4 regions of the Sporanaerobacter acetigenes DSM 13106 genome follow, and region 1 is predicted to be linked to each of the others. Evidence: riboswitches for the same ligand, from Rfam matches in the RefSeq annotation. Region 1 holds a riboswitch; each other region holds the start of a gene.
The links. Region 1 has a riboswitch for cobalamin ahead of BUA21_RS07295 (ABC transporter substrate-binding protein). Riboswitches for the same ligand answer to the same signal wherever they lie in the genome.
Positions count from the first base shown of each region.

Region 2: another riboswitch for cobalamin. It lies ahead of BUA21_RS06640 (YitT family protein); the one in region 1 lies ahead of BUA21_RS07295 (ABC transporter substrate-binding protein).
Region 3: another riboswitch for cobalamin. It lies ahead of BUA21_RS04495 (DUF2292 domain-containing protein); the one in region 1 lies ahead of BUA21_RS07295 (ABC transporter substrate-binding protein).
Region 4: another riboswitch for cobalamin. It lies ahead of sucC (ADP-forming succinate--CoA ligase subunit beta); the one in region 1 lies ahead of BUA21_RS07295 (ABC transporter substrate-binding protein).

Region 1 is NZ_FQXR01000006.1:49,044-51,248, forward strand. It holds gene BUA21_RS07290 (FecCD family ABC transporter permease) at 1-269, opposite strand, end outside; gene BUA21_RS07295 (ABC transporter substrate-binding protein) at 285-1,253, opposite strand; cobalamin riboswitch at 1,359-1,537, opposite strand; gene BUA21_RS07300 (DUF2225 domain-containing protein) at 1,584-2,205, opposite strand, start outside.
Region 2 is NZ_FQXR01000005.1:231,034-233,238, forward strand. It holds gene nifJ (pyruvate:ferredoxin (flavodoxin) oxidoreductase) at 1-545, shown strand, start outside; cobalamin riboswitch at 604-788, shown strand; gene BUA21_RS06640 (YitT family protein) at 899-1,750, shown strand; gene BUA21_RS06645 (CDIF630_02480 family spore surface protein) at 1,804-1,983, opposite strand; gene BUA21_RS06650 (MetQ/NlpA family ABC transporter substrate-binding protein) at 2,040-2,205, opposite strand, start outside.
Region 3 is NZ_FQXR01000004.1:105,712-107,916, reverse strand. It holds gene BUA21_RS04500 (sulfatase-like hydrolase/transferase) at 1-879, shown strand, start outside; cobalamin riboswitch at 1,009-1,195, shown strand; gene BUA21_RS04495 (DUF2292 domain-containing protein) at 1,309-1,464, shown strand; gene BUA21_RS14890 (DUF4430 domain-containing protein) at 1,558-2,205, shown strand, end outside.
Region 4 is NZ_FQXR01000002.1:99,538-101,742, reverse strand. It holds gene BUA21_RS00500 (oligosaccharide flippase family protein) at 1-146, shown strand, start outside; gene BUA21_RS00495 (MATE family efflux transporter) at 178-597, shown strand; cobalamin riboswitch at 634-817, shown strand; gene sucC (ADP-forming succinate--CoA ligase subunit beta) at 1,034-2,194, shown strand.

The DNA of each region.
Region 1 (2,205 bases):
GCACTTGATAGACTAGCTCCAACTAAGACCCCAAGCAAAACTCTAGGCAACCTTATTTTTAGAATTATAGTTTTGTGAGAGTCTGGTATACCATCAATATTTATTTTCCCACCAATAAAGGGAAGCTTAGAGCCAATTATTTTAAAAGTATCTAAAATTTTTATATTTGCTGTCCCAATAGTAGAAAAAAGCACTACAGAAAATATCAATGCAAGCACCAAAGATACAACAATAGTAGCATATTTATTTTTAGACCTTTTTAAACTCATAAAAATCCCTACTTTTTATTTAAATGCATCTGGATGAATAGACTTTGCAACTAATTCCAATGCATCTATTATTCTTGGTCCGGGTCTTGAAACTATATTTGGATCCAATAAGTACACTCTATTATTTTTTACAGCATTTATATTTTCAAACCCAGGTCTTTCTTTTATTGACTCAACAGTTTTTTCTTCGCTATCTTTAGCTCCTAAATAAACATCAGGATTTCTTTCTATTAATTGTTCCATATCAAACTGTGGATATTCTCCTTCTGCATCACTTGCTATATTTTCGCCTCCAGCTAGAGTCATAAGTTCATCCATAAAAGAACCAGGACCTGCTGCCATCAATGGATCATTCCATATTTCATAGAACACCTTAACTTTTTCTTCATCTTTTACTTTATTTACAATTTCATCTTTTTTTGCTTTCATATCATCTACAACTTTTGTGGCCTCATCCTCAGTGTTTGTCACAGTGCCAATACTTTGAATCAAATTCATGACTTCATCAATAGAATCTGGTTCATAGCACAAAAGAACAATTCCTGCATCTCTTATTTTTGCATTTACTTCTTCATCGCCAGGACCAAATTGAAATACAATGTCAGGATCTAATTCAATTATTCTTTCAATATTTACTCCAGTAAAACTTCCAACCTTTTCTTTTGATTTAGCTTCTTCTGGATAATCACAGTATTCAGTTACACCTGCGATTTTATCTCCTAATCCAAGACTAAAAAGTATTTCAGTATGACTTGGAGCCAATGAAACTATTGTTTTAGGTTCATTTTCTATTGTCACTTTATTTCCAAACTGATCTTCTACTTCCATAGGATATTGAACTTTATTTTCCTTTTCCTCTACTACTTCTTCATTTTGTTTTACATCTTCATTTGAATTTGTTTTGCCACAAGCTGTAAAGGTAGTTAAAGCCATTGCCAAAACTAAAAATAATACAATTAATTTTTTAGAGCTAATTTTTTTCATAAGTTTTCCCTCCATTTTATGATCTTTTCTAGTCAAAAATAAAACCCTAGTCCTCAGTAACTAGAGAATAGGGCAAAAACTATACAATTCTATACATCCCTCCCTCCGAGGCTCTAAATTTAGGCAGGTCTCCTGACTTGTGAATCTTCCTACTATCAACGCCTTCCCAGAAATCCAGTGGCTTCTGTTGATTCGTCCTCACACACAGTAGCGGGGGCTGCAGTGGATTTTCACCACTTTCCCTTTTAAGTTTCATTAGAAACACCCAATTTAATATTTAATTTAGCTCTCAAAAATAATATCAAATATTTTTTAAACATTCAAGGCCATTTATTCTTCCTTAACTACTTGCCATTGTTCCCTAACCATTTTTTCTAATGCAATATTACTCTTAATTTCAGGATCCTTAAGTACCGTATTGAACCACTTTATTGCTTCATCTCTATCTCCCATTCTTCTGGAAATTTCTCCAATCAAATAAGCTGCAGTCAATGGATTCATAGATTCATTGTTTAAAGGTTCATTATAATAAGCATTGCTAAAAAGTTCTCTAGCTAAACTTAAAAATCTCTCTTCTTCATCCTCATCTTCTTTTAATCTATTAAGCCATCCCAATCTAACGCATATATTTCCAAGTTCATAATTTTTATCCTCCAAGAGTTCTCCACAAAATAGCGCCAGTTTATATGCAGCAATACTTTCTTCAATGGTTCTCTTTCCTAAAAAACTTCTTTCGTTCCATTTAGATGAAACCTCTTTTTTTATTGTCTCTCTTCCTTGAAAATTTATTTTATTAAAATTTTCTTCTAATGCAGCATATCCACAATGTGGACACACAAACACACCATAAAACACAGGATTTTCCCCTTCATAATAAGGCAAAAAATCCGAATCTCTTTTAACTAATCTGAGTTTAGAAAGCCTTACCTTGCTAGTCTTAAACTCTTTACCA
Region 2 (2,205 bases), on a different contig from region 1:
ATACGGAGGTATATTCAAATACTGGAGGGCAAGCTTCTAAATCGACTCCAACAGCTGCAGCGGCTAAATTTGCAGCAGCAGGTAAGAGGACTAAAAAGAAAGATTTAGGCAGAATGGCAATGAACTATGGATATGTTTATGTTGCTCAAGTATCTATGGGAGCAAATATGAATCAGACCTTGAAGGCTATAGTGGAGGCAGAAAGCTACAGGGGACCGTCCTTGATAATTTGCTATGCACCTTGTGTAAATCATGGTATAAAAGCAGGAATGGGTAGAACTGTAAATGAAGAAAAAAAGGCTGTTGATTCAGGTTATTGGCATCTTTATAGATATGATCCAAGGCTAGTACCAGAAGGAAAAAGCCCATTTATATTAGATTCAAAAGAGCCTAAGGAATCTTTTAAAGATTTCATAATGGGTGAAGTAAGATATTCTCAAATTGAAAATACTTTCCCCCAATTTGCAGAAAGGCTTTATGAAAAAGCAGAATTAGATGCAAAGGAAAGGTATGAAGTTTATAAAAAATTTGATGAGAACAAGTAGCATATAGAAGTGCTATTGACTTAAATCATGTTTATCTATATACTTAGATTGAAATAAAATTGAATATGTAGATGAAGGTACAGAGAATTGTTTCTCTGTTTAAAAGGGAAACAGGTGGAAATCCTGTACGGTCCCGCCGCTGTAATGGCGAAGAATTTAAAATACATGCCACTGAGATAATCGGGAAGGCTTTAAATTCTAATGAACCAAAGTCAGAAGACCTGCCTTTATTTATGCACCAAAAACTCTACGGTCGATAGGGGGTGTTTAGAGTTGTGCCATAAAATTTTATGTATTCATGTCTCCTAAACCCATTGAGTTCAGGAGACTTTTATATTATTGGAGGTGGAAAAATGTCAAAAAAAATAAAAGATTACGTTATTATAACTATTGGAATGTTTATGGTAGCAGCAGGATTATATTTTTTTCTCATGCCAGGAAATTTAGCTATAGGTGGTGCTAATGGATTGGCAATTGTTCTAAATCATGTATTTCCATTTTTATCAATAGGGGTTTTCATGATTATTATAAATATAGTATTATTCATAGTTGCTTTCTTGGTTATTGGGACGAGCTTTGGTGTCAAAACTATTTATGCAAGTTTAGGTACTTCTTTTTTAGTATTATTGTTTGAAAAAATAATACCTATACATGCTCCTTTAGTAGAAGATATTATACTTCAACTTTCTTTTGGAATATTTATATCTGCTATTGGTATGGGAATAGTATTCAATCGAAATGCTTCTACTGGAGGTACGGATATTATAGCAAAAATATTGAATAAGTTTTGGGGAATAGATTTAGGAAAAGCAGTATTGCTTTCCGATTTTGCTATAACTATAGGAGCAGGTTTTGCGTTTGGACCTGAATTGGGAATGTATTCTTTACTTGGAGTTATAGTAAATGGTCTTGTGATAGACTCAACTATTGAAGGAATAAACTTATCTAAACAAGTAAGCATAGTCAGTAAGCGTAGTGAAGATATAAAAAAATATATAATTAAAGATTTGGAAAGAGGAGCAACATTATATCATGCTGAAGGAGCATACACAGGAGATAAAAAACAAGTCCTCGTAACTGTTGTTGACAGAAAAGACTTTATTAGACTGAAAAATTATATAAATGATGTAGATAAAAATGCTTTTATAACTGTAAGCAATGTATATGAAGTACTAGGTGATGGCTTTAAAAATATTGGAGATTAAAAAAGATATAGATGTAAATTTCAATGAAAAATAGGAGTGGAAATTTCTCACCCCTATTTTTCATTCTCATCTACCCACTCTTTAGCCCTTAGAACTCCTTCTAAGGTTGGAATTGGCACTTTAGATTGAGGTTTTAGTCCCTTTATGTCATAATATGCAGCAGTTTTTTGATTTTCTATAGGGATAGACATATTTCTTTCTTTAAAATTGTTTATTCTTATGCTTTTTTTCACACTATCCCTCCTCATACATAGTATTTGCAAGCAATGAAAAAATAATACTTAATTTTTTAAAATGCAGGAATAACTCCACCATCATACTTTTTTTCAATAAATTTTTTAACTTGTTTGCTTTGAAGAACTTTTAATAGTTTCTGAAACTTTTCTTTATTTTCTTCTCCACTTCTCACAGCTATAATATTTGCATAAGGAGAGTCTTTATCTTCTAAAATCAAG
Region 3 (2,205 bases), on a different contig from region 1:
ACTGTTTCCACAGTTGGAAGTCAATTGGATTTTCTCCCTACAATACTAAATATCATGGGAATTGAAAATGAAAAGGGAATTATGTTTGGACTAGATTTGCTGAATTCGGAAGATCAAATTGTAGCTCAACAAATTCACATGAGAAAAGGTTCCTTTATAGATGATGAAAAGATGTTTGTCATGTCTAGGGATGGAATATTTGACCACAGTAGAGCCATAGATTTAAAGACTAGAAAGTCCATACCACTGGAAGAGTGTAGAGAAGGATATGGAAGAGCCATATCTGAAATAGACAAATCTAAATATATTTTAAATAATGATCTTATTGGGAGTATAATCAATGGTTCAGATGAAATAATAGCCAAAGAACCTGAAGAAAAACTAGAAATTCAAAACAAAAACACTATAGGATTTGCAGCAGATACAAAGGCTAAATTGGATGAATACTATGAAGATGGTCTTAGACTTATGGAAGTAGATTTGGAATGGACAACTGATGAAAGATTGATAGTAAATTGTGACAATGGGATGACCGTTGAAGAATTGGAACAATGGATGGAAGACCACACCGATGCCTATATAATCACAGATATGGTTGGAGATAATTCCAAAGCCATGAAATATATAAAGTACAATTTAAAAGAAGTAAAGACTAGATTCATTCCACAAGTAAAAGATATGGAAGAATACTATCTAGTATATACCAAAGGTTTCAAAAACATCATATTTAAAATACCTGATGACAAATACACAGATAAAGAAATACTAGAATTTGTAAAACTATATGATCACTTTGGAATAGCCATATCAGAATACAGAGCAAACAGGGGCCTTCTAAGGAAACTTCAAAAACAAGGCCTCACCACATATATATACTGAGACAGCGGGGACGCTGAGACAGCGGGGACGGTTCTCACTGTCGCAAAATCACCATGATAGACAAAAACCTTTGGAAAAGTATGTGTTGCCTTAAATCAAGATATGGTATATAATGGTGTTAGTTAAAAAATTGAATAAAAATATTTAGGTTCTTTGTATTGGCAAAGATTAAAAGGGAATCAGGTGAAAATCCTGAACGGACCGGCCACTGTAAATGGAGAGTGATTTTTCAATATGCCACTGAGAGTATTCTTGGGAAGGTGAAAGAGAGCTATGAACCATAAGTCAGGAGAACTGCCTAAATAAATTATCTTCATTAACCTTCTTGGATTAGGGTATTGTGATGAATATTTATAATTTTGATATTATTTTAAAGTCTTAAATTCCTTAGAGGGTTTAAGACTTTAAATTTTTAAGGGGGTTGGTTTAATGATAGATGAAAAAAATTCAACGATGGAGCTAACTAATAGGGAAAGAAAGCTCATAGAGATAATAAGAAAAACAGAGTTTGGAGAAATCAATATTATAGTTCAAGACAGTGAACCTATAAGAATCCAAGAATTAAAGAAATCAATAAAACTATAAAATATGCTGACCAGAAAACTGGAGGCACTACTTATAAAAAAGGTAGTGTTTTTTTTGTTTTCATGAAAGGAAAAGAAGTAGGAGGTTAATGATATGAAAAACAAAAAGTTTTTCTTGTTACTACTTTTGATAGCAGCAATAATAGTAGGCGGGGTTCATGTATTTGACATAATAGGTAATTACTTTTTTAATGAAGAAGCATTTGCTAAATCTAATAAACTTGAAATTGAATATTGGATAGATCCAAATGCAAAAGAAATAGAAAAAGATGAAGATAACTATTCTTTGTTAGCTCAACTTAGATCTCAAAAAAACAAAATTCATACAGAAAAACAAGAAAATATAGAAGAAATAGCAGAAATAGAATCAGAATCTAAAAATAATAAAAAATCTGTGTGGGAAAAATTATTAGAATCAAAAAAAGAAAATAAAACATCTACAAGAGATGAAGTTAAAAAAATAGCTAAAAAAGGTAAAGAAGACAATATAGATAAGGAAATAATTGAAGAAGCTGAACCAGTTAATAGTTTTCAAGAAGAAATAAAAAAAGCAATAGAGAAACAGAAAGATAAGCTAAACAAAGATAAAGGCAGCAATGAAAAAGAAAAGCAGACTACAAAAGAAGAAGAAAGACAAAAGGCTATAAAAGAGGCAAAAAAAGAAAAAGAAAGAAAGAAAAAAGAAGAAAGAGAACGTGAAAAAAAGGAAAATATTGTAACAATGCAGATTCGTTGTGATACA
Region 4 (2,205 bases), on a different contig from region 1:
AGTTTTTCGGATTAATTTGGCTAATACTTGCTTATAAAAGGGAAAATAAAAAATCTTCTTATCCTTGTTATATACAATTAAATTCAATTGATATATTAAATCAAATAATAAAAATAGCAGGACCCTTAACAATCACTGGTTATTAATATTGTTCCTAGTTTATCTGAGCAAATGGCTTTGAAAAACTATAGAAATATGAAAGCGGATATATTGTTTGCTATTAAAATCACCTTAATTATATCTATTCCATTATCTATTCTTTATAGACTTTTCTCTGAACCATTAGCTGTTTTTCTATATAATGATAAAAAAGTAGGAGAATATTTACGAATTCTTAGCTATAGCACTGTATTTATGGCACTACAGCATACTTTCTCTGGCATTCTTCAAGGTCTAAACAAACATACTGCTATAACAATAAATCGATTGATAGGCATGAGTATTCAACTACTTTTAGTATATTTTCTTGTTGGGAACCCTAAATTTGGTATTAATGGTTTCTTTATTGGATTTTATCTTCGAATTTTTGTTATATTTTTGTTAGATTTAGTTACATTGAGAAGTATAGTAAAGTTTCGTTTTCGACATATCAATTGACAGTTATAATTTTTCATGATAGTATCTATTTAGAATTTAATATAGTGACCATTTGGTACAATCTTAATGATTGTTTAAAAGGGAAGTTCGGTTGAATTCCGACACGGTCCCGCCACTGTGATAGATAGAACCTTAAGTTTACCACTGTACTTAAAAGTATGGGAAGGTTTAAGGTTTGTTATTCTTAAGTCAGGAGACCTGCCAATGGGAAAAGCTGTTTATTACTCACGAGGATGGGGAGATGCTATTAAAAGTAGGTTAAGCATATGATTTATTCATATGTATTAAATATGTGTGCTTAATCTGATTATTAATAATGCTCTTTCTATAACAATAGAAAGATTTTTTTCTTTATGTCTACAATCCCGTGGTAATAACTCAGCAAATTTTTGCTGAGTTTTTTCATTTTATACTACAAGAAATGGGAGGGAAAAGTATGAATATTCATGAGTATCAAGCAAAAGAGATATTGAGAAGCTTCTGTATACCAGTACCTAATGGTAGAGTTATTTATGATCCAGAAGATGCTGAGAGAGCTGCTTGGAGAATAGGTACTGATATTGCAGTAGTGAAATCACAAATTCATGCTGGAGGTAGGGGAAAGGCTGGAGGTATAAAAATAGCAAATTCAATAGATGATGTCAAGAAGTATTCTAAAGAGTTAATAGGTAAAATCTTAGTGACACCTCAAACTGGGCCTAAAGGAAAGAAAGTAAAGGCTGTTTTGATTGAAGAAGGTTGCGATATTTTTAAAGAATACTACTTAGCTTTTGTTTTAGATAGAGAAAAGTCAAAGATAACTCTTATAGCTTCTGAAGAAGGTGGAACTGATATTGAAGAAATATCAAAAGAAAAGCCTGATATGATATTTACAGAATCTATTGATCCATTACTTGGAGTATTAGAATTCCAAGCTAAGAGGATAGGCCTTAATATCAATATTCCACAGGAGTTGATAAATCAATTTGTAGAGGTTGTTATGAATTTATATAAATGTTTTGTAGATAAAGATTGTACACTGCTAGAAATAAATCCTTTAGTAGTAACGGAAGATAAACAATTGTTAGCTTTAGATGCAAAAATGAACTTTGATGAAAATGGTCTATATAGAAATAGAGATATATGTAATTATAGGGATTTAAGTGAAGAAAATGAAAAAGAGATAGAAGCATCAAAGTATGGATTGTCATATATATCTTTGGACGGCAATATTGGATGTGTAGTTAATGGAGCAGGATTGGCAATGGCTACAATGGATACTATCAAGTATTATGGGGGAGAACCAGCAAACTTTTTAGATGTTGGAGGAGGAGCAACAGAAGAAAATGTAACCAATGCATTTAAAATAATAATATCTGATTCCAGAGTTAAGGGGATTTTTGTCAATATATTTGGCGGAATAATGAAATGTGATGTTATTGCCAAGGGAATTGTAAATGCAACTAAAGAGTTGGCATTAAATATTCCACTTGTAATTAGATTGGAAGGAACAAATATGGATTTAGGTATGGAAATAATAAAGGATTCAAAACTTAATATATTTACTGCTAAAGATATGGATGAGGGAACTAAGAAGATAATTAGTTTAGTTCAATAATTTTGTGGGGG